Regions from separate parts of the Enterobacter sp. JBIWA008 genome, predicted to be linked through region 3. Evidence: predicted binding sites of a transcription regulator. Region 3 holds the regulator's gene; each other region holds the start of a gene.
The links. Region 3 encodes PurR, which represses purine synthesis genes. Its sites were predicted from a motif close to CANGCAAACGTTTGCNTG; they were not measured.
Positions count from the first base shown of each region.

Region 1: gcvT (glycine cleavage system aminomethyltransferase GcvT) is a predicted target of PurR. The motif match lies at 2,195-2,212, and genes of this name have one in related genera.
Region 2: pyrC (dihydroorotase) is a predicted target of PurR. The motif match lies at 4,737-4,754, and genes of this name have one in related genera.

Region 1 is NZ_CP074149.1:3,975,668-3,985,517, forward strand. It holds gene gcvP (aminomethyl-transferring glycine dehydrogenase) at 1-502, opposite strand, end outside; gene gcvH (glycine cleavage system protein GcvH) at 629-1,018, opposite strand; gene gcvT (glycine cleavage system aminomethyltransferase GcvT) at 1,042-2,136, opposite strand; gene ubiI (FAD-dependent 2-octaprenylphenol hydroxylase) at 2,534-3,736, opposite strand; gene ubiH (2-octaprenyl-6-methoxyphenyl hydroxylase) at 3,749-4,927, opposite strand; gene pepP (Xaa-Pro aminopeptidase) at 4,924-6,237, opposite strand; gene KGP24_RS19160 (YecA family protein) at 6,269-6,847, opposite strand; gene zapA (cell division protein ZapA) at 7,016-7,345, shown strand; RNA gene ssrS (6S RNA) at 7,387-7,570, shown strand; gene KGP24_RS19175 (5-formyltetrahydrofolate cyclo-ligase) at 7,595-8,191, shown strand; gene serA (phosphoglycerate dehydrogenase) at 8,294-9,526, opposite strand; gene rpiA (ribose-5-phosphate isomerase RpiA) at 9,793-9,850, opposite strand, start outside.
Region 2 is NZ_CP074149.1:1,869,580-1,879,429, reverse strand. It holds gene murJ (murein biosynthesis integral membrane protein MurJ) at 1-263, opposite strand, end outside; gene KGP24_RS09060 (Gfo/Idh/MocA family oxidoreductase) at 393-1,316, opposite strand; gene KGP24_RS09055 (YceH family protein) at 1,319-1,969, opposite strand; gene rimJ (ribosomal protein S5-alanine N-acetyltransferase) at 1,979-2,563, opposite strand; gene mdtH (multidrug efflux MFS transporter MdtH) at 2,800-4,008, shown strand; gene KGP24_RS09040 (lipoprotein) at 4,132-4,692, shown strand; gene pyrC (dihydroorotase) at 4,818-5,864, shown strand; gene dinI (DNA damage-inducible protein I) at 5,939-6,184, shown strand; gene bssS (biofilm formation regulator BssS) at 6,459-6,713, shown strand; gene solA (N-methyl-L-tryptophan oxidase) at 6,830-7,948, shown strand; gene KGP24_RS09015 (YceO family protein) at 8,009-8,122, shown strand; gene KGP24_RS09010 (cytochrome b) at 8,330-8,896, shown strand; gene KGP24_RS09005 (YceI family protein) at 8,898-9,476, shown strand; gene KGP24_RS09000 (rhodanese-related sulfurtransferase) at 9,518-9,850, opposite strand, start outside.
Region 3 is NZ_CP074149.1:2,148,705-2,158,554, reverse strand. It holds gene KGP24_RS10555 (alkene reductase) at 1-418, shown strand, start outside; gene gloA (lactoylglutathione lyase) at 519-926, shown strand; gene rnt (ribonuclease T) at 1,022-1,672, shown strand; gene grxD (monothiol glutaredoxin 4) at 1,716-2,063, opposite strand; gene KGP24_RS10535 (C40 family peptidase) at 2,402-3,175, shown strand; gene sodB (superoxide dismutase [Fe]) at 3,297-3,878, shown strand; gene KGP24_RS10525 (MFS transporter) at 3,917-5,083, opposite strand; gene KGP24_RS10520 (YnhF family membrane protein) at 5,247-5,336, opposite strand; gene purR (HTH-type transcriptional repressor PurR) at 5,634-6,659, shown strand; gene punR (DNA-binding transcriptional activator PunR) at 6,677-7,588, opposite strand; gene punC (purine nucleoside transporter PunC) at 7,703-8,902, shown strand; gene cfa (cyclopropane fatty acyl phospholipid synthase) at 9,201-9,850, shown strand, end outside.

The DNA of each region.
Region 1 (9,850 bases), 1.8 Mb from region 3:
TCAGCTTGCTCACGCGTTTTGCCATCGCCATTGCTTCAGCGGCAGCGGTGGCTTCATCCAGCAGCGAGGCGGAGGCGATATCCATACCGGTCAGATCCAGCGTCACCTGCTGGAAGTTCAGCAGCGCTTCCAGACGCCCCTGGGAGACTTCTGGCTGATACGGAGTATAAGCGGTGTACCAGCCCGGGTTTTCCAGCATGTTGCGCAGGATAACCGGCGGCAACTGCACGTTGGTGTAGCCCATGCCAATGTAAGACTTATAGCGCTTGTTCAGGCCTGCGATAGCCTTTAGCTCCGCCAGCGCGGCGAATTCCGTCGTGGCTTCCCCCACCTGAGGCGGCGTGGCAAGCTGGATGTCTTTTGGCACAATCTGGCCGATCAGTGCGTTTAATGAATCCGCGCCAACCGTCTTCAGCATCTCCTGCTGTTGCTGAGCATCCGGCCCAATGTGACGTTCAATGAAGGCGCCACGGTTTTCAAGCTGGCTTAAAGTCTGTGTCATGAGCGATGGTTCCTGAAACGTGCAGTGAATGTGTTTTCTCCCTCTCCCTTAGGGAGAGGGCTGGGGTGAGGCTGTCGTCTGTTCCCCTCACCCTACCCTCTCCCCAAAGGGGAGAGGGATAATGGCTTACTCGTCTTCTAACAGTGCTTCGTACGCGGTCGCATCCAGCAGCGCGGCAACCTGAGATTCGTCGCTGGCTTTGATCTTGAAGATCCAGCCGCCTTCATAAGGCTCGCTGTTCACCAGTTCCGGCGAATCGCTCAGCGCGTCGTTGACGGCAACGATTTCGCCGCTCACAGGGGCATAGATATCGGATGCCGCTTTTACGGACTCCGCTACGGCGCAGTCGTCGCCCGCGCTAACGGTTGTACCCACGTCAGGCAGGTCAACAAACACCATGTCGCCCAGCAGCTCCTGCGCGTGCTCGGTGATCCCTACGGTGTAAGTGCCGTCCGCCTCTTTGCGCAGCCACTCGTGTTCTTTGCTGTATTTCAGTTCTGCTGGCACATTGCTCATTGAAGTTCTCCTGATAAAAATGATTAGGCGACCGGCTTACCGGCGCGAACAAAAATCGGTTTGGTTACGTTGACCGGCATTTCGCGGTTGCGGATTTGTACCACAGCCGTTTCGCCAATACCCGCCGGCACGCGTGCCAGTGCAATACTGTAGCCCAGCGTCGGGGAGAAGGTACCGCTGGTGATCACGCCTTCGCGAGGATTGCCGTCAGCATCGGTAAAACGCACCGGCAGTTCACCGCGCAGCACGCCCTTCTCGGTCATCACCAGACCCACCAGTTGTTCAGTGCCCTTCTCGCGCTGCATCTCCAGCGCTTCGCGGCCAATAAAGTCACGGTCAGCCGGTTCCCATGCGATGGTCCAGCCCATGTTGGCGGCCAGCGGAGAAACACCTTCATCCATCTCCTGGCCGTAGAGGTTCATGCCCGCTTCCAGACGCAGCGTATCGCGCGCGCCCAGACCCGCCGGCTTCACGCCCGCTTCCACCAGCGCACGCCAGAAATCAGCGGCCTTCTCGTTCGGCATCGCAATTTCGTAGCCTGCTTCACCGGTGTAGCCGGTGGTGGCGATAAACAGATCGCCCGCCTGTACGCCGAAGAACGGCTTCATGCCAGCGGTGGCGTTGCGCTGCTCGTCGTTAAACAGAGAGGCGGCTTTTGCCTGCGCGTTTGGTCCCTGCACGGCGATCAGCGACAGATCGTCACGGACGGTGATGTCGATGGCATAAGGTTCGGCGTGTTGGGTGATCCAGGAGAGGTCTTTTTCGCGGGTGGCGGAGTTTACAACGAGGCGGAAGAAATCTTCGGTGAAGTAATAGACGATAAGGTCATCAATCACGCCGCCCGAGGCATTCAGCATGCCGGTATAGAGCGCTTTGCCCGGCGTCTTCAGTTTAGCGACGTCGTTTGCCAGCAGATAACGCAAAAACTCCCGGGTGCGGCTACCGCGCAGATCGACAATCGTCATGTGGGACACGTCGAACATACCGGCATCGGTGCGCACCGCGTGGTGCTCATCAATCTGCGAGCCGTAGTGAAGCGGCATCATCCAGCCATGGAAGTCCACCATGCGGGCGCCGCATAACACGTGTTGTTCGTACAAAGGAGTCTGTTGAGCCATCTTATCCTCGTTGAAAAATTCACCGTGAAACCCGGTATCGGCCCCTTTACCTGGCGCCGACGCAAACGTTCTCTTTTACCTGAACTTACCACCGAAACCGGCGGTTAACCATAAGGTAAAACGGGTCATCACATTAGCTTATGACCAAAAAACGCTAAAAAGCCTACAGAGTTATTCACTGGAAAAATGCGATTATCCCCGCACAAAATTAACAATGATCTAACAGGATTTAGCACATGGTGATATTTCATGCGGAAAAATGGGCCGAATTTCCGTAACGATAAAAACATAACATTAGTTAATCTAATGCGAAAAATGACGTGGAATTAGATTATTTCAAACGAGGGAATTTCCCCGGCGCAGAGGCCGGGAGAATAAAGTGTGACAGGGATCTAAGTTAGCGCAGCCAGTCAGGGAGATCGTTAAGACCCATCGCCTGACGGAGAAGTTGAGGTTTGACGCCAGGAAGCGTATCGGCCAGTTTAAGACCGATATCGCGCAGCAGTTTTTTCGCCGGATTCGCCCCGGCAAACAGCTCGCGGAAGCCCTGCATGCCCGCCAGCATCATCGCCGCACTGTGCTTGCGGCTACGCTCGTAGCGGCGCAGATAGAGATGCTGACCGATATCTTTCCCTTCGCGATGCAGGCGACGCAGCTCTTCAACCAGCTCCGCCGCGTCCATAAAGCCAAGGTTAACGCCCTGCCCGGCCAGTGGATGAATGGTATGGGCCGCATCACCTACCAGCGCCAGACGGTGGGCCGCAAACTGACGCGCGTAGCGACCGGTTAACGGGAACACCTGCCGATCGCTTTCAAGGGTGCACAGGCCAAGGCGGTTATCAAACGCCATGCAAAGCGCCTGGTTAAAGGCATCCGGCGTCGCCTCCTGCATCAGCTGGGCTTTTTCCGGTACCAGTGACCAGACGATAGAGCACAGATGCGGATCGCTCAGCGGCAGGAAGGCCAGAATGCCGTCATTGTGGAAAATCTGCCGCGCCACGCCGCCGTGCGGCTCTTCGGTTCGGATCGTTGCCACCATCGCATGATGGCGGTAATCCCAGAAGGTCAGCGGGATATCGGCCTTGTTGCGCAGCCAGGAGTTCGCACCATCGGCACCGACCACAAGACGCGCGGTCAGCATGTCGCCGCTTTGCAGGGTGATAAACGCCTCGTTTTCACCCCACGCTACCTGCTGGATTTGCGCGGGTGCCATCATGGTTACATCGCTACAGGACAGCGCTTTTTGCCACAGCGCATGATGGATAACGGCATTCTCAATAATATGGCCAAGGTGGCTATAGCCCATGCTTTCATCATCAAAAGCAATATGACCAAAGCTGTCTTTATCCCACACTTCCATACCGTGATAGCAGCTGGCGCGCTGCGCCACAATATCTGCCCAGACGCCAAGGTGCGTCAGCAGCTTTTCGCTGGCCGCATTAATTGCCGAGACGCGGAGTTCCGGCGGCGCATCCGGGGCAACGGGCTGGGGCTGTTTTTGCTCCAGCACCGCCACGCGAAGGCCGCTGCCCTGTAAACCGCAGGCCAGCGCCAGTCCGACCATACCGCCGCCAACGATGGCGACATCAACATTTTGCACGGTGATAACTCCTTAACGCGCGACCCAACCCAGGGTCCGCTGCGCCAGCACGTCGCGTGCCGGAATGAACAGTTCCATCGCCATCAGCCCGAGGTTGCGACCTGCAACCAGCGGTGCCCAGCGATTGGCAAAGAGATGGACTAAGCCGTCGGTAACGCCGATTGTCGCCTCTTTATCGGCCTGGCGTCGCTTCTGGTAATGGCTTAGCACCGAATAAGCGCCACAATCTTTTTGCTCACCCCATGCCAGCGCCAGCGATTCTGCCAGGCTCATGACATCACGCAGCCCAAGGTTAAATCCTTGTCCGGCAATCGGATGTAATGTCTGCGCGGCGTTGCCGACCAGCGCCACGCGGTGAGAAACAGACTGCGATGCGGTGGTTAACGACAGCGGATAGACCGCACGTTTCCCCGCATGGGTAATACGCCCAAGTCGCCAGCCAAAGGCTTTCTGCAACTCGGTACAAAAACGTTCGTCTGACCAGGCCTGAACCTCTTGAGCTTTATCCTGCGAATGACACCAGACAAGCGAACAGCGCCCGTCCGACATCGGTAGCATTGCCAACGGGCCGTGCTGCGTGAAGCGCTCAAACGCCCGGCCGTTGTGTTCTGCTGCGGTCGCGACGTTCGCAATGACCGCGACCTGCCCGTAAGGCTGCTGCCGCCACTCTACGCCGCACTGCGTGCCAAGCGCCGAACGCGAGCCGTCCGCCGCCACCAGAAGCTGACCGTCGAGAACGGTGCCATTATCGAGCGCTACGCTCACCGCGTCTTCGCTGCGGCTAAAACTGGCAACGCGCGCCGGACAGTGTAGCGTGACGCCCGGCGCATCCTGTAACAGACGGAACAGACGCAGGCCGACGTCGTGGAGTTCAACAACCTGACCCAGGGCATCAATCCGGTAATCCTGCGCGTCCAGCGTGACAAAGCCAGCATGGCCGCGATCGCTCACGTGAACGGTTTTAATTGCCGTGGCGCAATCGGCGATCGCCTGCCAGATACCAATGCGGGACAGCTGCTGGCAAGTGCCTTGCGCCAGGGCAATAGCGCGCGAATCAAAACCTGGATGATTCTTCGCCTGCGGTGCGATAGCTTCAACCAGGTGCACCGGAAGCTGCCCCTTCGTCAAATGCGAAATGGCCAGCGCCAGCGTTGCACCGGTCATGCCGCCGCCAACGATGATCACGCTCATGCGCGCGCCGCTGCCATCAGCGCCTCAATATCGTCAGCGTTTTTCACGACGCTCGCGGTCAGGTTTTCGTTACCGGTTTCGGTAATGACGATGTCATCTTCAATACGAATGCCAATCCCGCGGTACTCTTCAGGCACGTCGGCATCCGACGCGATATACAGACCCGGCTCCACGGTTAACACCATGCCCGGCTCCAGCACGCGCGAACGGTCCGGGCCGTATGCACCAACGTCATGGACATCCAGCCCCAGCCAGTGGCTCAGGCCGTGCATGAAATACGGTCGATGCGCATTTTCAGCGATCAGGGTATCGACATCCCCTTTCAGGATCCCGAGCCTGACCAGACCGGTAATCATGATGCGCACCACTTCACCAGTCACTTCCTGCATGGAGGTACCCGGACGATACAGCCTGAGCGCCGTCTCAAGCGATTCCAGGACGATGTCGTAAATGGCGCGCTGTGCCGGTGAGAATTTACCGTTCACCGGGAAGGTACGGGTGATATCCCCCGCGTAGCCCTGATATTCGCAACCGGCGTCAATCAGTACCAGATCGCCGTCGCGCAGCGCACTTTCGTTTTCGGTGTAGTGCAGAATGCAGCCGTTTTCCCCGCCGCCGACAATCGTGCTGTAGGAGGGATAACGCGCGCCGTGGCGGTTAAATTCGTGGTGAATTTCGCCTTCCAGCTGGTATTCGAACATTCCGGGACGGCACTTTTCCATGGCGCGGGTGTGCGCCAGCGCGCTGATTTCGCCTGCACGCCGCATCAAATTCAGCTCTTCTTTAGACTTGAACAGGCGCATCTCATGCACTACCGGGCGCCAGTCCGTCAGCGTGGCAGGTGCGGACAGGTTCTGCCGCGAGCCTTTGCGCAGCTTATCCAGCGCGGTGAAGACAATCTCATCGGCGTACGCATATTCGCCCTGCGCGTGATAGAGCACGTCAAGGCCGTTAAGCAGCTGATAGAGCTGCTGGTTGATTTCGCTAAACGCCAGCGCGCGGTCAACGCCCAGCTTCGCCAGTGCAGCCTCCTGGCCTAAGCGGCGGCCAAACCAGATTTCGGCCGCCAGATCGCGCACGCGGTTGAAAATCACGCTGTGGTTGTGGGTGTCATTGCTCTTAATCAGCACCAGCACGGCTTCCGGCTCGTTAAAGCCTGTGAAGTACCAGAAATCGCTGCTCTGTCGATAGGGATATTCGCTGTCGGCGCTGCGCGTGACTTCGGGCGCTGCAAAAATCAGCGCGGCGCTGCCCGGCTGCATTGTTGCCAGCAGCGCCTGACGGCGGCGTGAATACTCTTGATTCGAGATAACCATGACACCCTCCTGTGCGTTATTTTTCTTAATGTAAGGTTGGCTTGCGGACTTCCGGCGCGGTCGGCTGGGAGCGCGTGAAGTTGTCGTGACACAGCAATGCCGCCACTCGCACGTACTCGATAATCTCTTCAAGCGACATTTCCAGCTCTTCCTGGTCTTCGTCTTCATCGTAGCCCAGCTGGGCGATGTTACGCAGGTCGTCGATCGCTTCACCCGCTTCGCCGGTCACTTTATCCAGTTTAGGCTGCGTCACGCCCAGCCCCAGCAGATAGTGGTTTACCCAGCCGGCCAGCGCATCGGCGCGATCGAACACGCTGACGTCGTCGCCTTCAGGCAGATAAAGCTGAAAAAGGAAGCCATCGTCTTCCAGTGAATCGCTGGTTGCGGCGTGCATTTTACGCAGCGCTTCCGCCAGCTCGTGACCAAACGCCAGCCCTTCATTCGTGAGGTCGTGGATCAGCGGCTGCCATGAGCTGTCGTTGTTTCCACCGCACAGAATGCCACTGATCAGACCGTGCATTTCGGCAGGGGTTAAACCAACTCCCTGCTGGTTAAGTAACTGGTTTAAATCCTTGTAACCAGGCATTTCGTTCTGTATAGACATGAGCATTCGTCATCAAAGGGGGGAAGTTTCATGATATGCTACCACTTTGGACCCTGGTGATACCAGAAAAGGGCTTGTATCTTCATATCAGGGTAGCTATAGTGTCGCCCCTTCGCAGCCCCCGGGGCAGTAAGCGAAGGCAGCGCAGTCAATCAGCAGGAAGGTGGCATGTCTGCACAACCCGTCGATCTCCAGATTTTTGGCCGTTCACTGCGAGTGAATTGTCCGCCTGAACAAAGGGATGCTTTGAATCAGGCAGCGGACGATTTGAATCAGCGGTTGCAAGATCTAAAAGAACGCACTAGAGTCACAAATACTGAGCAACTGGTTTTCATCGCCGCGTTGAACATCAGCTATGAACTGACTCAGGAAAAAGCGAAGACCCGCGACTACGCGGCAAGCATGGAGCAGCGCATTAAAATGCTCCAGCAGACCATAGAACAGGCGTTGCTTGATCAAGGTCGCAATCCCGAAAGACCGGGACCAAAGTTTGAATAACACTTCTCAGTTGACTATGGTAGAGTAACTGTGAAGACAAAATTTCTCTGAGATGTTCGCAAGCGGGCCAGTCCCCTGAGCCGATATTTCATACCACAAGAATGTGGCGCTCCATGGTTGGTGAGCATGCTCGGTCCGTCCGAGAAGCCTTAAAACTATGACGACACATTCACCTTGAACCAAGGGTTCAAGGGTTACAGCCTGCGGCGGCATCTCGGAGATTCCCTCTCTTTTCTTCTACCGACTACCATGACTCAATTCCCTGAAGTTTCGGCTTCACGCCAGGACATTCGTCAGCTCATTCGTCAGCGCCGCCGTGCGTTAACCTCCGATCAGCAAGCGCATTTTGCCCAGCAGGCCGCCGCCCGTATGATGGTGTATCCCCCTGTCGTAATGGCGCATACGGTTGCCCTTTTCCTGTCGTTTGATGGCGAACTGGACACCCAACCGCTGATAGAGCAGCTCTGGCGCGCCGGGAAGAAGGTCTATCTGCCGGTGCTGCATCCGTTCAGCGAAGGCAATCTGCTGTTTTTGCACTACCACCCGAACAGCGAGCTGGTGGTGAATCGTCTGAAAATCACAGAGCCGAAACTCGACGTGCGCGATGTGCTGCCGCTGTCAAAGCTGGATGTGCTGATTACGCCGCTGGTCGCTTTTGATGAACAGGGCCAGCGTTTAGGGATGGGCGGCGGTTTTTACGACAGAACGCTGCAAAACTGGCAGCAGTACGGGCTGCAGCCGGTGGGTTACGCGCATGATTGCCAGGGCGTGGAGGCGTTGCCGGTAGAGAAGTGGGATGTGCCGTTGCCGGCGGTAGTGACGCCCAGTAAAACCTGGATCTGGTAGGATAAAGCCGGGTGGCATCTACGCCTTACCCGGCCTACATCAATCCTCGGACTCTGTAGGGCGGATAAGCGTAAACGCCACCCGACACCACAGACCGCACTATCAGTACAGCAGACGCGCGCGAATCGTCCCCGGAATGGCCTTCATGCTCAGCAACGCTTTCTCGGCAACATCGTCATCCGCTTCGATATCAATAACCACGTAGCCCATCTGCGAGTTCGTTTGCAGATACTGCGCGGCAATGTTGACGCCCTGTTCGGCAAAGATCTGGTTGATTGCGGTCAGCACGCCTGGACGGTTTTCGTGAATGTGCAGCAGACGACGACCACCGTGCAGCGGCAGAGACACTTCCGGGAAGTTCACGGCAGACAGCGTAGAACCGTTGTCGGAATATTTGCTCAGCTTACCCGCCACTTCCAGACCGATATTCTCCTGCGCTTCCTGGGTAGATCCGCCGATATGCGGCGTCAGGATCACGTTGTCAAACTCGCACAGCGGAGAGGTAAACGGATCGCTGTTGGTGGCTGGCTCCGTCGGGAAAACGTCGATGGCCGCGCCCGCCAGGTGCTTACGCTTCAGCGCATCCGCCAGGGCCGGGATATCGACAACCGTGCCGCGGGCGGCGTTGATCAGCAGTGAACCCGGCTTCATCAGCGCCAGCTCCTCCGCGCCCATCATGTTTTTGGTGGACGCATTTTCCGGCACGTGCAGGCTCACCACGTCACTCATGTTCAGCAGGTCAGACAGGTGTTGAACCTGGGTGGCATTGCCCAGCGGCAGCTTGCTTTCAATATCGTAAAAATAGACATGCATACCGAGAGATTCCGCCAGAATCCCCAACTGCGTACCGATGTGTCCGTAACCGATAATCCCCAGCTTTTTACCACGCGCTTCGTATGAGCCCGCAGCCAGTTTGTTCCACACGCCGCGGTGCGCCTTGGCGTTAGCTTCTGGAATGCCGCGCAGCAGCAGCAGCAGTTCGCCAATCACCAGCTCCGCCACGGAACGGGTGTTGGAGAACGGGGCATTGAAAACAGGAATACCGCGTTTCGCGGCAGCATTCAGGTCAACCTGGTTGGTACCGATGCAGAAGCAGCCGATAGCCACCAGCTTTTCCGCCGCGGCAATCACATCTTCAGTCAGGTGTGTACGGGATCGCAGGCCAATGAAGTGGGCATCACGGATGGACGCTTTCAGCTCTTCGGTATCGAGCGCGCCTTTGTGAAATTCGATGTTGGTGTAACCTGCCGCACGAAGGCTATCGATTGCTTTTTGATGCACGCCCTCTACCAGCAGGAATTTAATCTTGTCTTTCTCCAGTGATACCTTTGCCATTTACCCGACCCTGTTTTTGTCTGAACTGATGTTGTGCTGGATATGAATCCGCTGTAGCCAACATATCAAAAAAAACTATTGCAGCAATATGAACGTTTGCGTCGGCACTCTGAAGAAAAGTCATACAGAGCAAAATGTCAGAGGAAAATGCTATGGAAATTTACAAACGCGGCAGGATCGGCAAAAGAGGCGTAAAAACGTGACACAAGTCACCGAATTTAGCTTTTCAAAAATTTTTTAGCGGGGGGAGTACTCCCCCCGTCAGATCATTTTACGATGGTTTTCACGCCGTCAGCGGTGCCGATCAGCGCCACATCCGCGCCA
Region 2 (9,850 bases), 280 kb from region 3:
GATACATAAGAAACAAAGACGCGCGTCGCGTCTTCACCCTGCTTGCTTTTATATTCCGCGAGGATAGGCACGAATGCCTGAGAAAACGCCCCTTCAGCAAAAATACGACGCAGCAGGTTCGGTAATTTGAACGCGACGAAAAAGGCGTCCGTGGCCATCCCTGCACCAAATACCCTTGCCACAATGGCGTCGCGCGCAAAACCCAGCACGCGGGAAAACATGGTCATCGAGCTGACGGCCGCCAGCGATTTTAATAAGTTCATTAACGTGAATTTCCAGAACCATACGGATTTGTAGGCCGGGTTAGCGTAAGCGCCACCCGGCAAAGCCAACAAGCGGCGCTTAGTCTAACCGGATTTCAACGAATTACTATCCGCAGATGTTACAGCGAGTTATTCGCTCATGGCATCGCGCCAGAGCCTTTCCACAATGCGCTGCGCCATAATGGCCTGCTCGCCGGACGTTTCAGGAACCGTCTGATTTTGCACGCAGGCGATAAAGTGGCGGGCGCATCCTGCGAAACCACGCTGCTCCAGAGTGCTCTGCCAGCCTGGCGCCGGGAGCGTCACCACGCCGTTGCCTTTCTCTTCCCGCCACTCGCGCATGTCCGTAATGTCGTACAGCGCGCCCTCGGTCACCGCCTGCACGGATTCACGCTGACTTCCCGCCCGACGGTGCATGCTGGTGGTAATCTGAAGATGCTCAACGGCAAAGTGGTGTTCCGCGTAGACCATCTGCCCCTGATCGTTCGTCATCAGGGTGCCGCTTTTCAGCTGTGCGTTACCGTTGGTCAGCCACAGCGCCGTATCCACAACGTGCAGGTAATCATCCAGAAGGGTGAAGCGCAGATCGTTTGGCCCAATGCTGTCGGTACGGTGCTTATCCATCCGCAGCGAGGCGAGCGTGTCCGACTGCGCCTTTAGCTGCTGATAAAGCGGTGCGAAGCGGCGGTTGAAGCCCACCATCAGCGTCAGTTTTTTGCGCGCGGCCAGCTCAATCAGCCGTTCGGCATCCTGAACATTTTCAGCCAGCGGCTTATCCACGCAGACGTGGACCCCCGCATTAAGGAGCTCGCTCACCACCTGATAGTGGGTTGCCGTTGAGGTATGAACAAAGACCGCATCGCACTCGCGGGCCAGATCCTGAAGCGATGCCGCATACGGCATGCGCCAGGTTTCGCAGATCCGCTCGGCCTTCTCGCGCGTGGGTGACCATGCCCCTTGCAGGGTCCAGTCCGTCGCCACACCTAAAACAGGCAGCCAGGCTTTTTGCGCGATGCCGCCGAGTCCCACCACGCCTACGCGTAATTTTTTCACCGTCAGTCCCCCAGATGTGCCAGCAATGCATCCAGGCGCTGTTTCAGCCCGGCGACCTCTTCTTCCAGCGCCTCTACGCGCGCGGCAAGCGTGTCAGTGCTTGCTGAGGATCCTGCGTCGCTCTCCAAGGTAGCGACATCAACGTCGCCGCTGAACAGGTGCATATAGCGGCTTTCACGTTTACCCGGCTCGCGCGCCAGACGCACCACATACGGGCCGTCTTCACGAGTAGTCAGCCCTTCCAGAGTCTGCTCGACCTCCTGCATATCGCTGAACTCATGCATACGGGAAGCGCGCGTGCGCAGTTCCCCCGGCGTCTGCGCGCCGCGCAGCAACAGCGTGGTGATGACCGCCACTTCCGCGCTGCTCAGCTTCAGGTCACCGAATTCGGAGTTACAAAAACGCTGTTCGTATTTGGTCACGCGATTGCCAAAGCCGCTGACGGTGCGCAGATAGTGGCGTTTTACCAGCGCGTCCAGCACCTCCTGAACGTCATGTTCGCTGAGGTTCATGACCGGCTCGCGGTTGGTTTTCTGGTTGCAGGCCATGGTCACGGCGTTGACGGAGAGCGGATACTGCTCCGGCGTGGTGACCTGTTTTTCGAGTAAGCACCCGATCACGCGCGCTTCTGTACCGTTTAGCTGATACTTCATCTTTTCTCCTTAACGACCTGCGGTCCAGTCCCGGGTAGTTAACGCCGTCAGAACGTGGTCACGCCACTCTCCGTCTATCAGCAGATAGTCTTTGGCGTAACCCTCTTTCTCGAACCCTAAACGCGCCAGCAGATTTCCGCTGCGCTGGTTATGCGGCATATAGTTCGCCATGATGCGATGGATATGATGCGTGCGCTGCATATAGCGGATCGCCACCGTTAACGCCTCATACATCAGCCCCTGCCCCTGCCATTTCTGGCCGATGGAGTAGCCAAGATAGCAGGCGTGAAACGATCCCCGCACCACGTTGGAAAAATTGGCGATCCCGATAATCTCTTTCTCTTCAGGATCCAGTAGCGCGAAATAGAACGCGCTGCCCTGCTTGTGAAATTCCGTAATCATGCTGAGGCGCGCCTGCCAGCCGGAAGGGTAACAATGGCTCTCATCCCGAACGGGTTCCCAGGGTTTTAAAAACTGGCGATTCTCGGCGTAATAATCCGCCAGACGCCAGGCATCACGCTCATGCACCAGACGAACGACCAGCCGGTCCGTTGTCAGACGCACTTTTGGCACATTACTGCGATAGCCAAACATCGATACCACTCCTTCCAGTCACTTCTGCTAACCCATTAGCTTTACTATACCTGCGCCTGCGCCGTCTGTGAAAACAGTGACATACCATTTTGCCCTCTTTTCACTATTTTCGATGAGAACTCTCTATCAAAGCACCCTTTTGATAAAAAAATATTGTCACGCCCGGGGGTGGGAAAAAACGCGGCGACACCGCAGAATGTTAGCGTGCTCACCTTCTTATTTTCCCTGGAGGGAAAATGTCCCGCGTATCACAGGCCAGGAGCCTGGGTAAATATTTCCTGCTCGTCGATAACATGCTGGTCGTGCTCGGCTTTTTTGTCGTTTTTCCGCTGATATCGATCCGCTTTGTCGATCAGATGGGCTGGGCGGCATTAATGGTTGGTATTGCTCTGGGGTTACGCCAGTTTGTCCAGCAGGGCCTGGGCGTCTTTGGCGGGGCCATCGCTGACCGCTTTGGTGCAAAGCCGATGATCGTTACCGGTATGCTGCTGCGCGCGGCAGGCTTTGCCACGATGGCGGTCGCTCAGGAGCCCTGGCTGCTCTGGTTCTCCTGCATCCTCTCCGGTATCGGGGGCACGCTGTTCGATCCACCACGCACCGCACTGGTGGTAAAGCTGATTCGCCCGCAGCACCGCGGCCGTTTCTTCTCGATTCTGATGATGCAGGACAGTGCCGGGGCGGTTATCGGCGCCCTGCTGGGAAGCTGGCTGCTGCAGTATGACTTCCGTCTGGTCTGCGCCGCTGGCGCGGTGCTCTTTATTCTGTGCGCGCTGTTTAATGGCCTGTTCCTGCCCGCCTGGAAACTGTCGACGGTTAAAGCGCCGGTCCGGGAAGGGCTTGGCCGCGTCCTGCGCGACAGGCGTTTTGTCACCTATGTGTTGACCCTGACGGGATACTACATGCTGGCTGTACAGGTCATGCTGATGCTGCCGATCATGGTTAACGACATCGCGGGGACCCCTGCAGCCGTGAAATGGATGTACGCCATCGAAGCCTGCCTGTCGTTAACGCTGCTTTATCCGATTGCCCGCTGGAGCGAGCGGCGTTTTCGTCTGGAGCATCGCCTGATGGCCGGGCTGTTCCTGATGACGCTAAGCATGATGCCGATCGGTCTGGTGAACTCTCTCCAGCAGCTGTTTACGCTGATTTGCACGTTCTATATTGGCTTAATCATCGCCGAGCCTGCCCGTGAAACGCTGAGCGCCTCGCTTGCGGATGCGCGTGCGCGCGGCAGCTATATGGGTTTCAGCCGGCTGGGGCTGGCGCTTGGCGGCGCATTAGGTTACGCCGGTGGCGGCTGGTTGTTTGATGCCGGAAAAGCGTTAAACCAGCCCGAACTCCCGTGGATGATGCTCGGCGCGGTGGGCCTTATGACGCTCCTTGCCCTGTGGTGGCAGTTCAGCCAGAAACGCAGCGCGAGCGGCATGCTTGAGCCTGGCGCGTAGCCTTTCCCTCGGGCGGGCCCCCCTCCCGCCCCACTTCTCAGTTTTTTCTGCTGGTTTCTGCCAATTCACACTGACATACTGGCGCAACAGGACAGAAGCGCCGATTTTTCGTTGAGGAACACTATGAAGAAAATTGTCTTTGCCGCGGCATTAGTTGTCAGCGGTCTGCTGGTTGGCTGTAACCAGCTCACGCAATATACCGTCAGTGAACAGGAAATTAATCAGGCGCTGGAAAAACATAACAATTTCTCTAAAGACATTGGCGTGCCGGGGCTGGCGGACGCGCATATCGTGCTCACGAATCTGACCAGCCAGATTGGACGTGAAGAGCCAAACAAAGTCACCCTTGCCGGTGATGCGGATCTCGATATGTCTTCCCTCTTTGGCAATCAGAAAGCCAACATCAAGCTCAAGCTGAAGGCCCTGCCCGTTTTCAACAAAGAGAAAGGGGCGATTTTCCTGCAGGAGATGGAAGTTGTCGATGCGAAGGTGTCGCCGGACAAGATGGCACCGGTTCTGCAAACCCTGATGCCCTATCTGAACCAGTCGCTGCGCAATTATTTTAACCAGCAGCCCGCGTACGTCTTAAGCGAAGACAAAAGTAAGGGTGAAGCTCTGGCGAAAAAATATGCAAAAGGGATAGAGGTGAAACCGGGAGAAATTATCATTCCTTTCACCGATTAACCTGAAGGGCGCTCCGGCGCCTTTTTTTTACGGAAAAGTGTGCAAACGAAAACGTTTCCGCTTATGATTTGTGTCCGGCAAAAACAGCCATCCTTATGACTGATTCCTGACAAGCCGGAGCTTCCATGACTGCACAACCCCAGGTTCTTAAAATCCGCCGCCCAGACGACTGGCATATCCATCTGCGTGATGGCGATATGCTGAAAACCGTCGTGCCATATACCAGCGAAATTTATGGCCGCGCGATTGTCATGCCTAACCTGGTTCCACCAGTCACCACCGTTGATGCCGCGATGGCCTATCGCCAGCGCATCCTGGATGCCGTGCCTGCGGGGCACGATTTTACCCCGTTGATGACCTGCTATCTGACCGACTCGCTGGATCCGAACGAAGTGGAGCGCGGGTTTAACGAAGGCGTGTTTACGGCAGCGAAACTCTACCCGGCGAATGCCACCACCAACTCCAGCCACGGCGTCACCAGCATTGATGCCATCATGCCGGTTCTGGAACGCATGCAGAAACTGGGCATGCCGCTGCTGGTCCATGGTGAAGTCACGCACGCCGAGATTGACATCTTCGACCGTGAAGCCCGCTTTATCGAAACCGTGATGGAGCCTCTGCGCCAGCGCCTGCCCGCGCTTAAAGTAGTCTTTGAGCATATCACCACCAAAGACGCGGCAGAGTATGTGCGTGACGGCAACGATCTTATCGCCGCCACCATTACGCCGCAGCACCTGATGTTTAACCGTAACCATATGCTGGTGGGCGGGGTGCGCCCTCACCTGTACTGTCTGCCGATTCTAAAGCGCAACATTCACCAGCAGGCGCTGCGAGAGCTGGTTGCCAGCGGGTTCTCCCGCGCGTTCCTTGGCACCGATTCCGCGCCTCACGCCCGCCATCGTAAAGAGACGAGCTGCGGCTGCGCAGGCTGCTTTAACGCCCCAACGGCGCTTGCCAGCTACGCAACCGTATTTGAAGAGATGAACGCGCTGGAGCATTTCGAAGCGTTCTGCTCCCTTAACGGCCCGCGCTTCTACGGCCTGCCGGTCAACGACACCTTCATTGAACTGGAGCGTAAAGCGAGCCACGTTGAGGAGTTCATTGCGCTGACGGATGACACGCTGATCCCATTCCTGGCAGGCGAAACCGTCAACTGGACGATAAAACGTTAAAAAATCAATGCCCCTTGTTGTCAAACCGATAATATACCTGTATAAATAAACAGTATATTACACAGGGGGCATTTATGCGTATTGAAGTCACCATAGCCAAAACAACCGTTCTGCCTGCCGGCGCGCTTGATGCACTTGCAGGCGAATTATCCCGCCGTATTAACAACACCTTTCCCGACAATGCGGGGGCCGTAACGGTACGTTACGCCGCGGCGAACAACCTCTCCGTCATTGGTGCTGCGAAAGAAGATAAAGACCGCATCAGCGAAATACTGCAGGAAACGTGGGAAAGCGCAGACGACTGGTTTATCACAGATTAACACTGCTCCCTCATTGTGTTTTTTTGCCGGGTCGCCCCGGCTTTTTTTTGCCTAAAAATTCTGTAAGTTCAAATTAATTCGGCATCTTCTTTAAGAATCGTGAACAAGATGGTGTTTTATTGTTCTAACAATCCTAAAAAGCAGAAAAATGTGTTGCCACCTGTTTATTTTTCCCGTCGGAACCCTTATTACTTGGTATACTGAAGATGCTTTCAGAAAAACATGCATTGAACCTCAGAGCCGTTGTCTTCTAACACGCATTAAGGGGGTTATAATGGAAAAGAATAGTGAAGTGATCCAGACCCATCCGCTTGTTGGCTGGGATATCAGTACCGTAGATAGCTACGATGCGCTGATGCTGCGTTTGCACTACCAGACCCCGAATCAACTCAACCGTGAAGAAGCGGAAGTTGGACAGACGCTGTGGCTTACAACAGACGTCGCCCGTCAGTTTATTTCTATTTTAGAGGCAGGTATTGCAAAAATAGAATCTGGCGACTATCAGGAAAATGAGTATAAACGGCACTAAGTTTATGCCCACTTTTCTCTCTACAGGCACCCTCGCGGTGCCTTATTTATTTCTCCCTTGTCTAACCCTGCGTTGTTAATTACTCTGCTAACAAAACGTCAGTTTACGAGATGCATATGAGATACGACTTAATCATTATTGGTAGCGGCTCCGTGGGTTCCGCTGCCGGTTATTACGCAACACAGGCAGGTCTGAAGGTCCTGATGATCGATGCACATCTTCCTCCCCATGCGGAGGGTAGCCATCATGGCGATACCCGCCTCATGCGCCATGCATATGGAGAAGGCGAGCGCTATGTACCGCTGGTGCTTCGCGCCCAGACGCTTTGGGATGAACTGGCGACACACACCGAAGAGCGTATTTTCGAGCGTACCGGCGTGATCAACCTTGGCCCTGCTCATTCTGATTTTCTCGCCAGCGTCGAGCGCAGCGCAAAAGCCTTTAATCTTGATGTTGAGAAGCTGGACGCGATGGGCATTACCGCGCGCTGGCCTGAAATTACCGTCCCGGACGATTACATTGGCCTCTTTGAAGCCCACTCCGGCGTGCTGCATTGTGAAACGGCGATCAAAACCTGGATCGACCTTGCCGCGAAAGCCGGCTGTGCGCAGCTGTTTAACTGTCCGGTGGAGGCTATTACCCATGACGAGAATGGCGTCACGGTAACGACGATTGACGGCGACTATTCAGCGCCCCGCCTGCTCGTCAGCGCAGGAACCTGGGTCACGCGCCTGCTGCCGGAACTGCCAATCCAGCCGGTGCGCAAGGTCTTCTCCTGGTTCCAGTCGGATGGTCGCTATAGCGCGCAGAATAAATTTCCGGCCTTCACCGGCGAATTGCCGAATGGCGACCAGTTCTACGGCTTCCCGTCAGAAAAAGACGCGCTAAAAATCGGTAAACACAACGGGGGCCAGGCTATCGCCTCTCCTGAAGAGCGTAAGCCTTTCGGCGCCTGGCCACAGGATGGTTCAGAAGCCTTCTCGTTCCTGCGCACTATTCTTCCGGGCGTCGGCGGCTTGCTGTATGGCGCGGCCTGTACCTACGACAACACGCCGGATGAAGACTTCATCATAGATACGCTGCCCGGGCATGACGACACCCTGCTTATCACCGGGCTGAGCGGCCACGGCTTTAAGTTTGCTTCCGTGCTGGGTGAGATCGCCGCGCAGTTTGCCCAGGGCATCACGCCGCAGTTTGATCTGACGCCCTTCTCCCTCTCGCGTTTTAACGGATAATCCGCCACGGGCTCCGGACGTACCGGGGCCCGTTTCATTCACACTGCATTACGGGGCGTTATGCGCAGGATCGTTAGCTTTCTTATGAATAATATTCGCGAGCACTTTATGCTCTATATCTTATTGTGGGCGCTGCTGGCCATTATTGATTTTGTTTACATTGTATTTTATTGAAAGCCCTGACTTACAATAATTGACATTTATTTAGCTTTACTGAAACTCTCAATTTTACTTGCACGAAGACATTGAATTACCTTTGTCAATTCTGTTCAAAAACGCTGAAATAAATAAAATAAAAATCAATAGATACTTATTTCAGTTGCAATATCACATCTTCCCGTTCATTTTTACCCTTCGGTTAATTTGAAAATGGACATTCTGATGCAACTGCATAACACCTCCCGACGCTACGGAATAATATCCATAGTCTTGCACTGGATATTTGCTCTTGCTGTCTACGGTATGTTTGGGCTTGGGCTCTGGATGGTCACGCTCAGCTATTACGATGGCTGGTATCATCAGGCGCCAGAGTTGCATAAAAGCATTGGCGTTCTCCTGATGCTGGGTCTGGTTTTTCGCGTGATCTGGCGACATATTTCTCCGCCGCCCGCCGCGCCAAAAACCCACAGCAAATTTACTCGCGTCAGTGCAGTCGCCGCGCATATTGCCCTCTATGCACTGCTGTTTGCCATTCTGATTAGCGGCTACCTTATCTCGACGGCGGACGGTAAGCCTATTAGCGTCTTTGGCCTTTTTGACGTTCCGGCAACGCTCAGCGATGCGGGCGCTCAGGCCGACACCGCCGGGGTTGTTCACCTCTGGCTTGCCTGGAGCGTGGTGATCCTGTCCGTGCTGCACGGGCTTGCCGCCCTCAAGCACCATTTTATTGATAAAGACGATACGCTAAAGCGCATGCTTGGCCGCTCGTCAGTTGACTCTGGAGCATAAAATGAAAAAACACCTGCTGGGTATCGCCCTGGGTTCTCTGTTATTCACCGCCGGTTCCGCCGTGGCGGCTGATTATAAAATTGATAAAGAGGGCCAGCACGCTTTCGTCAATTTCCGTATTCAGCACCTGGGATACAGCTGGCTGTACGGCACCTTCAAGGATTTTGACGGCACATTCACATTTGACGAGAAAAATCCTGCCGCCGACAAGGTCAACGTGACCATTAATACTAACAGCGTTGATACCAATCATGCTGAACGCGATAAACATCTGCGCAGTGGGGAATTCCTCAATGTCGCGAAATATCCAAAGGCTACTTTCGCCTCCACGGAAGTGAAAAAGGACGGTGATAGGCTGAATATTACCGGCAACCTGACGCTTAACGGCGTAACAAAACCGGTCACGCTTGATGCTAAATTACTGGGTCAGGGTGACGACCCGTGGGGCGGCAAACGCGCAGGATTTGAAGCGGCAGGGAAAATTCACCTGAAAGATTTTAACATCACAACGGATTTAGGCCCGGCATCTCAGGACGTTGAGCTGATTATTTCCGTTGAAGGTGTACAGCAGAAATCATAATAAATTTGCCCGGCAGGCTTTCACCGTGCCGGGCGTTATTATCATTCCGGGTCAGGGATACCCAGTTTGGTATTCAGACGGCCACGTGATTTATTAAAAATCTTGTTGCCGTTTTCACGTCCTGCGCGACGGCGACGCTGCTCTTCTTCCGGAAGGATGCTCTCTTCGCTGCACAGCTCGCTACAGCAGCCGTTAAACTTCTCGGCACAGGCCGGGCATTGAATAAACAGCAGATGGCACCCGTCGTTTTTGCAGTTGGTATGGGTATCGCACGGTGCGCCGCACTGGTGGCACTGGGCAATTACGTCTTCCGAAATACGCTCACCCATACGCTCGTCGAAGACAAAGTTTTTCCCGATAAACCGTACCGGTAA
Region 3 (9,850 bases):
TCCGGATCGTATCGGGATCCGTGTCTCCCCAATCGGTTCTTTCCAGAACGTCGACAACGGTCCGAACGAAGAAGCAGATGCCCTGTACCTGATCGAAGAGCTGGCTAAACGTGGCATCGCTTATCTGCACATGTCAGAGCCGGACTGGGCTGGCGGTAAGCCTTACACGGACGCTTTCCGTCAGAAGGTGCGCGAGCGTTTCCACGGGGTGATCATCGGTGCAGGGGCTTATACCCCAGAGAAAGCCGAAGACCTGATCGGCAAAGGACTGATCGATGCCGTGGCGTTTGGCCGCGACTACATTGCCAACCCGGATCTGGTTGTCCGTCTGCAGAAAAAGGCGGCGCTGAACCCGCAGCGCCCGGAAAGCTTCTACGGCGGCGGCGCGGAAGGCTACACCGACTACCCTTCTCTGTAATCTCGCCATTGTTCATTGATAGCGGCGATACTTCGCCGCTATACTAAAACATCGTTTCTGTTCAAAAAGACAGTCTATTTCATTGGTTAATGAGGAAATTATGCGCCTACTTCACACCATGCTGCGCGTTGGCGATCTGCAACGTTCCATTGATTTCTACACTAACGTGCTGGGCATGAAGCTGCTGCGCACCAGCGAAAACCCGGAATACAAATACTCGCTGGCGTTCGTGGGTTACGGCCCGGAAACGGATGAAGCGGTGATCGAGCTGACCTACAACTGGGGCGTAGACAGCTATGAGCTGGGCACCGCCTACGGCCACATCGCGCTCGAAGTGGACAACGCGGCCGAAGCGTGTGAGCGTATTCGCAGCAACGGCGGTAACGTCACGCGTGAAGCGGGCCCGGTAAAAGGCGGCACGACCGTAATTGCGTTCGTGGAAGATCCGGACGGTTACAAAATCGAGTTGATTGAAGCCAAAGACGCGGGTCGCGGTCTGGGCAACTGATCCCTCAGGGCGCAACATGCGCCCGTAGTTTTACTGCATCACCCTGCAAAATTTGCCATAATGCGCTCAGCTTTTTCCCCTTGTAAGAGACCCTGATGTCCGATAACGCTCAATTTAGCGGTCTGTGCGACCGTTTTCGTGGTTTTTATCCCGTTGTCATAGATGTAGAAACAGCCGGATTTAACGCTAAAACCGATGCGCTGCTCGAAATTGCCGCCATCACGCTGAAGATGGATGAACAGGGCTGGCTTACACCGGACACCACGCTGCATTTCCACGTTGAACCTTTTGAAGGGGCAAACTTACAGCCGGAAGCGCTGGCGTTTAACGGTATCGATCCGCATAATCCGCTGCGTGGTGCAGTCAGTGAATATGATGCGCTGCACGCCATTTTTAAAATGGTGCGTAAAGGCATGAAAGAGAGTAACTGCAGCCGTGCCATCATGGTGGCCCATAACGCCACCTTCGATCACAGCTTTACCATGGCTGCAGCGGAGCGCGCCGCGCTCAAACGCAACCCCTTCCACCCTTTTGTCACCTTTGATACCGCCGCGCTGAGCGGCCTGGCGCTGGGACAAACGGTGTTATCAAAGGCCTGTATTACGGCTGGCATTCCGTTCGACGGTACACAGGCGCACTCCGCGCTGTATGACACTGAGCGTACCGCAGAGCTGTTCTGTGAGATCGTCAACCGCTGGAAGCGTCTGGGCGGCTGGCCGCTGCCGATTGGCAACAGCGAAGAATAAAAAAAAGCGACCTTATCAGGTCGCTTTTTATTCGCGCAGAAAATTACTCTGCGTCCGGCTCTTCAGTTTTGTACTTCGCCGCCGTCTCTTTGATCAGCTGCTGCAGTTCGCCGCGCTGATACATTTCAATCAGGATATCGCAGCCGCCAACCAGCTCACCGTCAACCCACAGCTGCGGGAAAGTCGGCCAGTTAGCGTACTTAGGCAGCTCAGCGCGGATGTCCGGGTTCTGCAGGATATCAACGTAGGCAAAACGCTCACCACAGGCAGACAGCGCCTGAACCGCTTGTGCGGAGAAGCCGCAGCTTGGCAGCTTCGGAGAACCTTTCATATACAGCAGAATCGGGTTTTCAGCGATCTGGCGCTGGATTTTTTCAATAGTGGTGCTCATGTCTTGCTTCCTTTAACTTCTGTTACGGCATTCGTCTGACATTGTAGCGGGTCAGACTGGCATCGGAAAATAACATTTTTGTCACGTTTATACATTCTACCCCGAGTCACGAAAAGTTGCATTGCAAATGGTGTTTACCCCTGCGGCGGTCAGGGTTTTACTTAGGGAGTGGGCAAATGTGTGACAGAACGATGAATTTTTTTGCACTTGCTAACGAAACACGATTGAAGATTGAAAAATGCTATTAACTTTCCGGGTTTTTATAGATTAGAATCGACGGGCTTTGTAAATCACACGCGGGTATTATTGATGACCTGCATTTATCAGGGGACTGCCCAGTGGCGCGGATAAATAAAATCTCGATCACGCTCTGTGCTTTACTGTTTACTTCACTCACTTTCACGCCAGTGGCAAACGCCTCTCAGCAGGCGCGGCATTCTGCTGTACAAAAAAACCATCTGGTGAAAGCCACAGAACGTAAGAAAAAAACCACCGCTAAGAACGACAAGAAAAAAACACCGGCTCAGACGAAACAGACCGCTTCCAGCAAGACGAAAACAAAACCTTCCCGCACTGCCCACTCCGCTAAAAGTAAAGCTTCGCAAACCGCCGCTAACCTCGTTACCGAAAAATGCATCACGCGTAAAGGCCACAAGGCGAAATGCACGAAGGTCACGAAAATAGCGGAAGTGCATAAAGTGCGCGTACAGAAAGCGCAAAAGACCGCGATGAACAAACTGATGGGGCAGATTGGCAAACCTTATCACTGGGGTGGCAGCTCGCCGCGTACCGGGTTTGACTGCAGCGGCCTCGTCTATTACGCCTATAAAGATCTGGTCAAATTCCGCATTCCTCGTACCGCCAATGAGATGTACCACCTGCGGGATGCTTCACCGGTTGACCGCGGTGAACTGGAAAACGGCGATCTGGTATTCTTCCGCACTCAGGGTCGCGGCACGGCTGACCACGTCGGCGTCTATATAGGCAACGGCAAATTCATCCAGTCTCCACGTAGCGGCCAGGATATTCAGATCACCTCTCTCAGTGAAGACTACTGGGTACGCCACTACGTCGGCGCGCGCCGCGTGATGACGCCGAAAACCATTCGCTAACCTTACCCTGCCACATCCGTGGCGGGGTAAGTTCCTCTTTTGCATACTCTTTCAATTTGCTATTCTGTCCATGTTGTCTGTGTGGTTATTGACAACGCAAAATACAATAAGGAGAGAAGCAATGTCGTTCGAATTACCTGCACTACCGTATGCAAAAGACGCCCTGGCACCGCACATTTCTGCGGAAACCCTGGAATATCATTACGGCAAGCATCACCAGACGTACGTCACCAACCTGAACAATCTGATCAAAGGCACCGATTTTGAAGGCAAAACGCTGGAAGAGATCGTCCGCAGCTCAGAGGGTGGTGTCTTTAACAACGCGGCTCAGGTGTGGAACCACACCTTCTACTGGCACTGCCTGGCGCCGAATGCCGGCGGTGAACCTACCGGTGAACTGGCTACCGCTATTAATGCCGCATTTGGCAGCTTCGCGGATTTCAAAGCGAAATTTACCGATGCAGCCATCAAAAACTTCGGTTCTGGCTGGACGTGGCTGGTTAAAGAGGCGGATGGCAAACTGGCTATCGTGTCCACCTCAAACGCGGGCACCCCGCTGACCACCAGCGCTAAGCCGCTGATGACCGTGGACGTATGGGAACACGCTTACTACATTGATTACCGCAACGCGCGTCCGAACTACCTGGAACACTTCTGGGCACTGGTTAACTGGGACTTTATCGCGAAGAACTTCGCCGCGTAAAAGTCACGCAGAAGGGTTCGCCCTTCTGCGTTTTTGGTTTATTCCGCAGCGCAGGCTGCTTCAGGCTGTTTACGACCCGACATCATCACCAGCAGCAGGCCGAGCGCGGCAATAATCGCCCCCATCACCGGCACAAAGCTGTATCCCAGTCCCCCCGAAATCACGGCCCCACCGGCCGCCGCGCCCAGCGCATTGCCCAGGTTAAACGCACCGATATTCACGGAAGATGAAAGTCCCGGCGCTTCATGCGCGACGCGCATTACGCGCATCTGTAGCGGCGGCACCACGGCAAAGGTGGCGGCTCCCCAGACGACCATCGCAATCGCGGCCCCGAACTCATTACGCGCCAGCCACGGAATTGCAACCATGATGACAATCAGCAGGGTTAAGAAGCCCTTCAGCGTCCCGCTCACGGAACGGTCGGCAAATTTCCCGCCGAGATAGTTGCCGATCGAGAAGCCCACGCCAATCAGCACCAGCATCGCGGTAACGAAGAGAGGCGTTGCGTGGGTGATATCGTGCAGCACCGGTGAAATATAGGTGTAGAGGGTAAACATCGCCCCTGCCCCCAGCACGGTCGTGAGCAGCGCAGAGAGCACCTGCGGGCGCATCAGCACCGCCAGCTCTTTACGCACTTCCGGACGTTCTCCGGAGCTGCCTTTCGGCAGGGAGAAGAACAGCGCCACCATTGCAATCACGCCCAGCCCGGCAGTCGCCAGGAAAGACATACGCCATCCGATCGATTCTCCCAGCCAGGTTGCCGCAGGCACCCCGCCGATATTAGCAATCGTCAGCCCCATGAACATGGTTGCCACGGCGCTCGCCTGCTTATGTTTTGGCACCACGCTTGCAGCAACAACCGACCCCAGCCCAAAGAACGCGCCGTGGTTAAGGCTGGTCAGAACGCGCGACAGCATTAATGTGGTGTAGTCCGGCGAAATGGCCGAAAGCACGTTGCCCAGGGTGAAAATCGCCATCAGGAAAATCAGCGCATTGCGGCGCGCGCGGTGCGAAAGCAGAAGGGTCATCAGCGGTGCCCCGATCATCACGCCGATGGCGTAGGCGCTGATTAACATCCCTGCCGCAGGGATCGAGACATCTACGCCCCGGGCAATAACGGGCAGTAACCCCATCGGGGAGAATTCAGTGGTGCCAATCCCAAAAGCGCCAATCGCCAGGGCCAGCAGGGGAAAATTGATTTTCATGCGTCAACTCCGGATGCCGTGTCATGTGGTGACACAGAACAAAGAAGCGGAAAGCATGACATCAATCACAAAAAATGAGAAGTTAACAAAATGGCAAAAGATTTTTGCCAGAGAAGTAACAATCCGGGGAGTCGGGAGGGAGAAGGCTCTCCCTCCGCGTAAATCAATGCAGCGCAGCCGTCAGACCGGCCGCGACAATCAGAGCCAGCACAACAACGGTGGTGAACAGCGAAAACTTAAGATCGGAACTCATCAATTTTTCTCCTTTTAATCCCCCCACGAAAAGTGAGCTTGCTCATTTTTGCACAGATTACGTCAAAAATCTTCCTGGATTTATACTGATAACCACTTTACCTCTTCCCCTTTTCATCAAGATAGGACAAAATTCCACGCTAAATTTATTAGCGTACCGGCCATTGACCCCCTCCTGACGTCCCGTGTCGTTTTCCCGGCGTGCCGCAATTCAACATTGCGAGATAAGGGTGAGAGAAGGCAAACGTTTACCTTCAAGTTTTTCAGGAGTTTAGGATATGGTCTGGAGTGACATTTAATGGCAACAATTAAAGACGTAGCAAAACGCGCAAACGTTTCCACTACAACCGTATCACATGTAATTAACAAAACCCGCTTTGTGGCGGAAGAGACGCGCAACGCCGTCTGGGCAGCGATTAAAGAGCTGCACTATTCGCCAAGTGCGGTTGCACGTAGCCTCAAGGTTAATCACACCAAGTCCATTGGATTGCTGGCAACCAGCAGTGAAGCGGCCTATTTTGCCGAGATTATTGAAGCAGTTGAAAAAAACTGCTTCCAGAAAGGCTATACCCTGATTCTGGGCAACGCGTGGAACAGCATTGAAAAACAGCGTGCCTACCTGTCGATGATGGCGCAAAAGCGCGTTGATGGCCTGCTGGTGATGTGTTCCGAGTACCCGGAATCCGTGCTGTCGATGCTTGAAGAGTATCGCCATATTCCGATGGTGGTGATGGACTGGGGCGAAGCGCGCGCAGACTTCACCGATTCCGTTATCGATAACGCCTTTGAAGGCGGCTATATGGCCGGACGTTATCTGATCGAACGCGGTCACCGCGAGATTGGCGTGATCCCCGGTCCGCTGGAGCGCAACACCGGCGCGGGCCGTCTGGCCGGTTTTATGAAAGCGATGGAAGAAGCGCTGATCAACGTGCCGGAAAACTGGATTGTGCAGGGCGACTTTGAGCCGGAGTCGGGCTACCGCGCGATGCAGCAGATCGTCTCCCAGCCACACCGTCCGACCGCCGTGTTCTGCGGAGGCGACATCATGGCCATGGGCGCGCTCTGCGCCGCCGACGAGCTGGGCCTGCGCGTACCGCAGGATATTTCCGTGATCGGGTATGACAACGTGCGTAACGCGCGTTTCTTCACGCCAGCGTTGACGACCATTCACCAGCCGAAAGATTCGCTGGGGGAAACGGCCTTCAATATGCTGTTGGACAGAATCGTCAACAAACGCGAAGAGTCGCAGTCCATTGAAGTTCACCCGCGCCTGATTGAACGCCGTTCCGTTGCGGATGGTCCGTTCCGCGACTACCGTCGTTAATCCCTTTACGGGGCCAGCTATGCTGGCTCCCGTAACCATTCCCGGTTCAGCGTTTCGCTGTCCCCCAGATAATCAAGCAGCCAGGCCATCGCGGGCGAGACATCATTTTGTTGCCAGGTCAGGCAGCAGGCCGCGTCCGGGAACGGATTCTCCAGCGTCAGCTCAACCCACTCTCCGGTATCGATGCGCGGACGCGCGAAATGAACGGGCACCATCGCGACGCAAAGTCCGGCGCTGAGGCACGTCGCCGACGATTCCCAGTCAGGGGCAACCACCCTCCGCTGGTTGTCCAGAAGCCAGGTGATACGCTTGGGCAATGAACGAGACGTATCCTCCAGCACCAGCGACGGCCAGTTGCGCAGCGTATCATCGCTCAGCGGCCCTTCCATCGCCGCCAGCGGATGATCGCTTGCCACCACGCATTTCCAGCTCAGCATCCCCATATCACGAAAGGCGTAACGTCCCCCGACCGGGATCGCCTGCGTAGCCCCAATCGCCATCTCTGCCCTGCCGTCCGCCAGCGCATCCCAGACGCCGTTAAACACCTCCTGCGAGACCCGCAGCTCGACGTCAGAGAAATGACGGTAGAAATCGACGATCATCTGCCGGGTGCGTTCCGGCTTAACGATATTATCCACCGCGATGGAAAGATGTCCCCGCCAGCCGTTAGCGATCTGCTGACACTGTTCGCGGGTGATCTGCATTTTTTTGATAACAGAACGCCCTTCCTTTAAAAACCACGCGCCTGCGGGCGTTAATTCCACATCACGATGCCGTCGTTCAAACAGCGGAACCGCCAGCCACTCCTCCAGCTGGCGCACCGTGTAGCTGATTGCCGAAGGGACGCGGTGCAGCTCCTGCGCCGCACCGCTGAAGCTGCCGTTACGCGCAACAGCATCGACCACTTCAAGAGAATAATCTGACCACATTTTCTGCCTGCAAAATTTTTGAATGCACCAGCCAAATATTAGCGTTTCACAAGCGGCTTTGCACTCCCTACACTCAGCGCCAATGTATACCTGCCTCCTCAGGAGAATAAAATAATGCAACCCAGGATCGGTTTTTTAGTCTGGCTCGGCGGCTTAAGCGTGCTGGGCTTTTTGGCCACCGATATGTACCTGCCGGCGTTTGCCGCCATGCAGGAAGATTTACAAACGCCTGCTGCCGCCATCAGCGCCAGCCTGAGTTTGTTCCTCGCCGGTTTTGCTTTCGCACAGCTGCTCTGGGGACCGCTCTCGGATCGCTTTGGTCGTAAACCGGTACTGTTGCTGGGTCTGGCCATTTTTGCCGTGGGCTGCCTGGGGATGCTATGGGTACGCGATGCCACCTGGCTGCTGGTGCTGCGGTTTATTCAGGCCGTGGGCGTCTGTGCCGCGGCCGTGACCTGGCAGGCGCTGGTCACCGACTATTACCCGGCTAACCGCACAAACCGTATTTTCGCCACCATTATGCCGCTGGTGGGTCTTTCACCTGCCCTTGCCCCACTGCTGGGCAGCTGGATCCTCGCGCATTTCGACTGGCAGGCCATCTTCGCCACGCTGTTTGCCATTACCCTGGTACTGATGCTGCCGGCGTTCGCCCTCAGGCCCGCGCATAAAAAAGAAGCGCACGCTGACGCGACGCCGATTACCTTCACTTCCCTGCTCAGCACCAAAGCGTATCGCGGTAATGTCCTGATCTATGCCGCCTGCTCGGCAAGCTTCTTCGCGTGGCTCACCGGTTCGCCGTTCATTCTGCACGATATGGGCTACAGCCCTGCAGCCATCGGCCTGAGCTATGTTCCGCAGACTATCGCGTTTCTGGTGGGCGGGTACGGCTGTCGCGCGGCGCTGCAAAAATGGGAAGGTCAGCAGATGCTGCCGTGGCTGCTGGTGCTGTATGCGCTGAGCGTCATCGGGACCTGGGCCGTTGGCTTTATTCCGGGTGCCGGTCTGGCTGAAATTTTGATCCCATTCTGCGTGATGGCCGTCGCGAACGGGGCGATTTACCCGATTGTCGTAGCCCAGGCGCTGCGTCCGTTCCCGCAGGCGACAGGCCGCGCCGCCGCGCTGCAGAACACCCTGCAGCTGGGGCTGTGTTTCCTGGCAAGTCTGGTGGTCTCCGCGCTCATTGCCACGCCGCTCCTGACCACCACCAGCGTGATGCTGGTAACCGTTGCGCTGGCGGTGATGGGCTATCGCATGCAGGCAGCCGCGCAGCGTGAGCAGGACAACCGCACTCAGGTTGAAACATCACATGCCTGATCGCGCCGGAAATCATGTTAATTTTCAGTGATTAGGTTGCTAAGAATTTTCTATTGAATCACCAAATTTTGAGGCCTATACTAAATTTGGTTCGATTAAATACGATAAATATTAAGTGTTAACGGGAGCCGGAGCGCTCCCGTTTTACCATGGAAGGCATTTCGGCAAGGGTTATCTCCCTTCCTCTGTTCTACGTCGGATACTAGCCTCGCGGTATTTACCGTGAGATTTCTCACAAACCAAAAAAAGCGTCTACGCTGTTTTAAGGTTCTGATCACAGTAGGGTGATGGAGAAGCTATGAGTTCATCGTGTATAGAAGAAGTCAGCGTTCCGGACGACAACTGGTCCCGGATCGTCAGTGAACTGTTAGGTCGAGCAGGCATCACTATTAATGGATCATCGCCATCCGATCCTCAGGTTAAACATCCCGACTTTTTTAAACGCGTGTTGCGGGAGGGTTCGTTAGGCCTGGGAGAAAGTTATATGGACGGCTGGTGGGAGTGTGAACGTCTGGATACCTTTTTCGCCAGCGTGCTGCGTGCCGGTCTTGAAAATCAACTCCCTCGCAATCTGAAAGACACCCTGCGCGTCGCCTCTGCCCGACTGTTCAATCTGCAAAGTAAAAAACGCGCGTGGATTGTTGGCAAAGAACACTACGATCTTGGCAATGACCTGTTCAGCCGTATGCTGGACCCTTTCATGCAGTACTCCTGCGCCTACTGGAAAGAGGCGTCGACCCTTGAAGATGCCCAGCAGGCCAAGCTGCGTCTGATTAGCGAGAAGCTGCAGCTGCAGCCCGGTATGCGCGTGCTGGATATTGGCTGCGGCTGGGGTGGGCTGGCGTATTTTATGGCGAAGCACTATGGCGTCAGCGTTGTCGGCGTGACGATTTCAGCGGAACAGCAAAAAATGGCGCGAGAGCGCTGCCAGGGTCTCGATGTGGATAT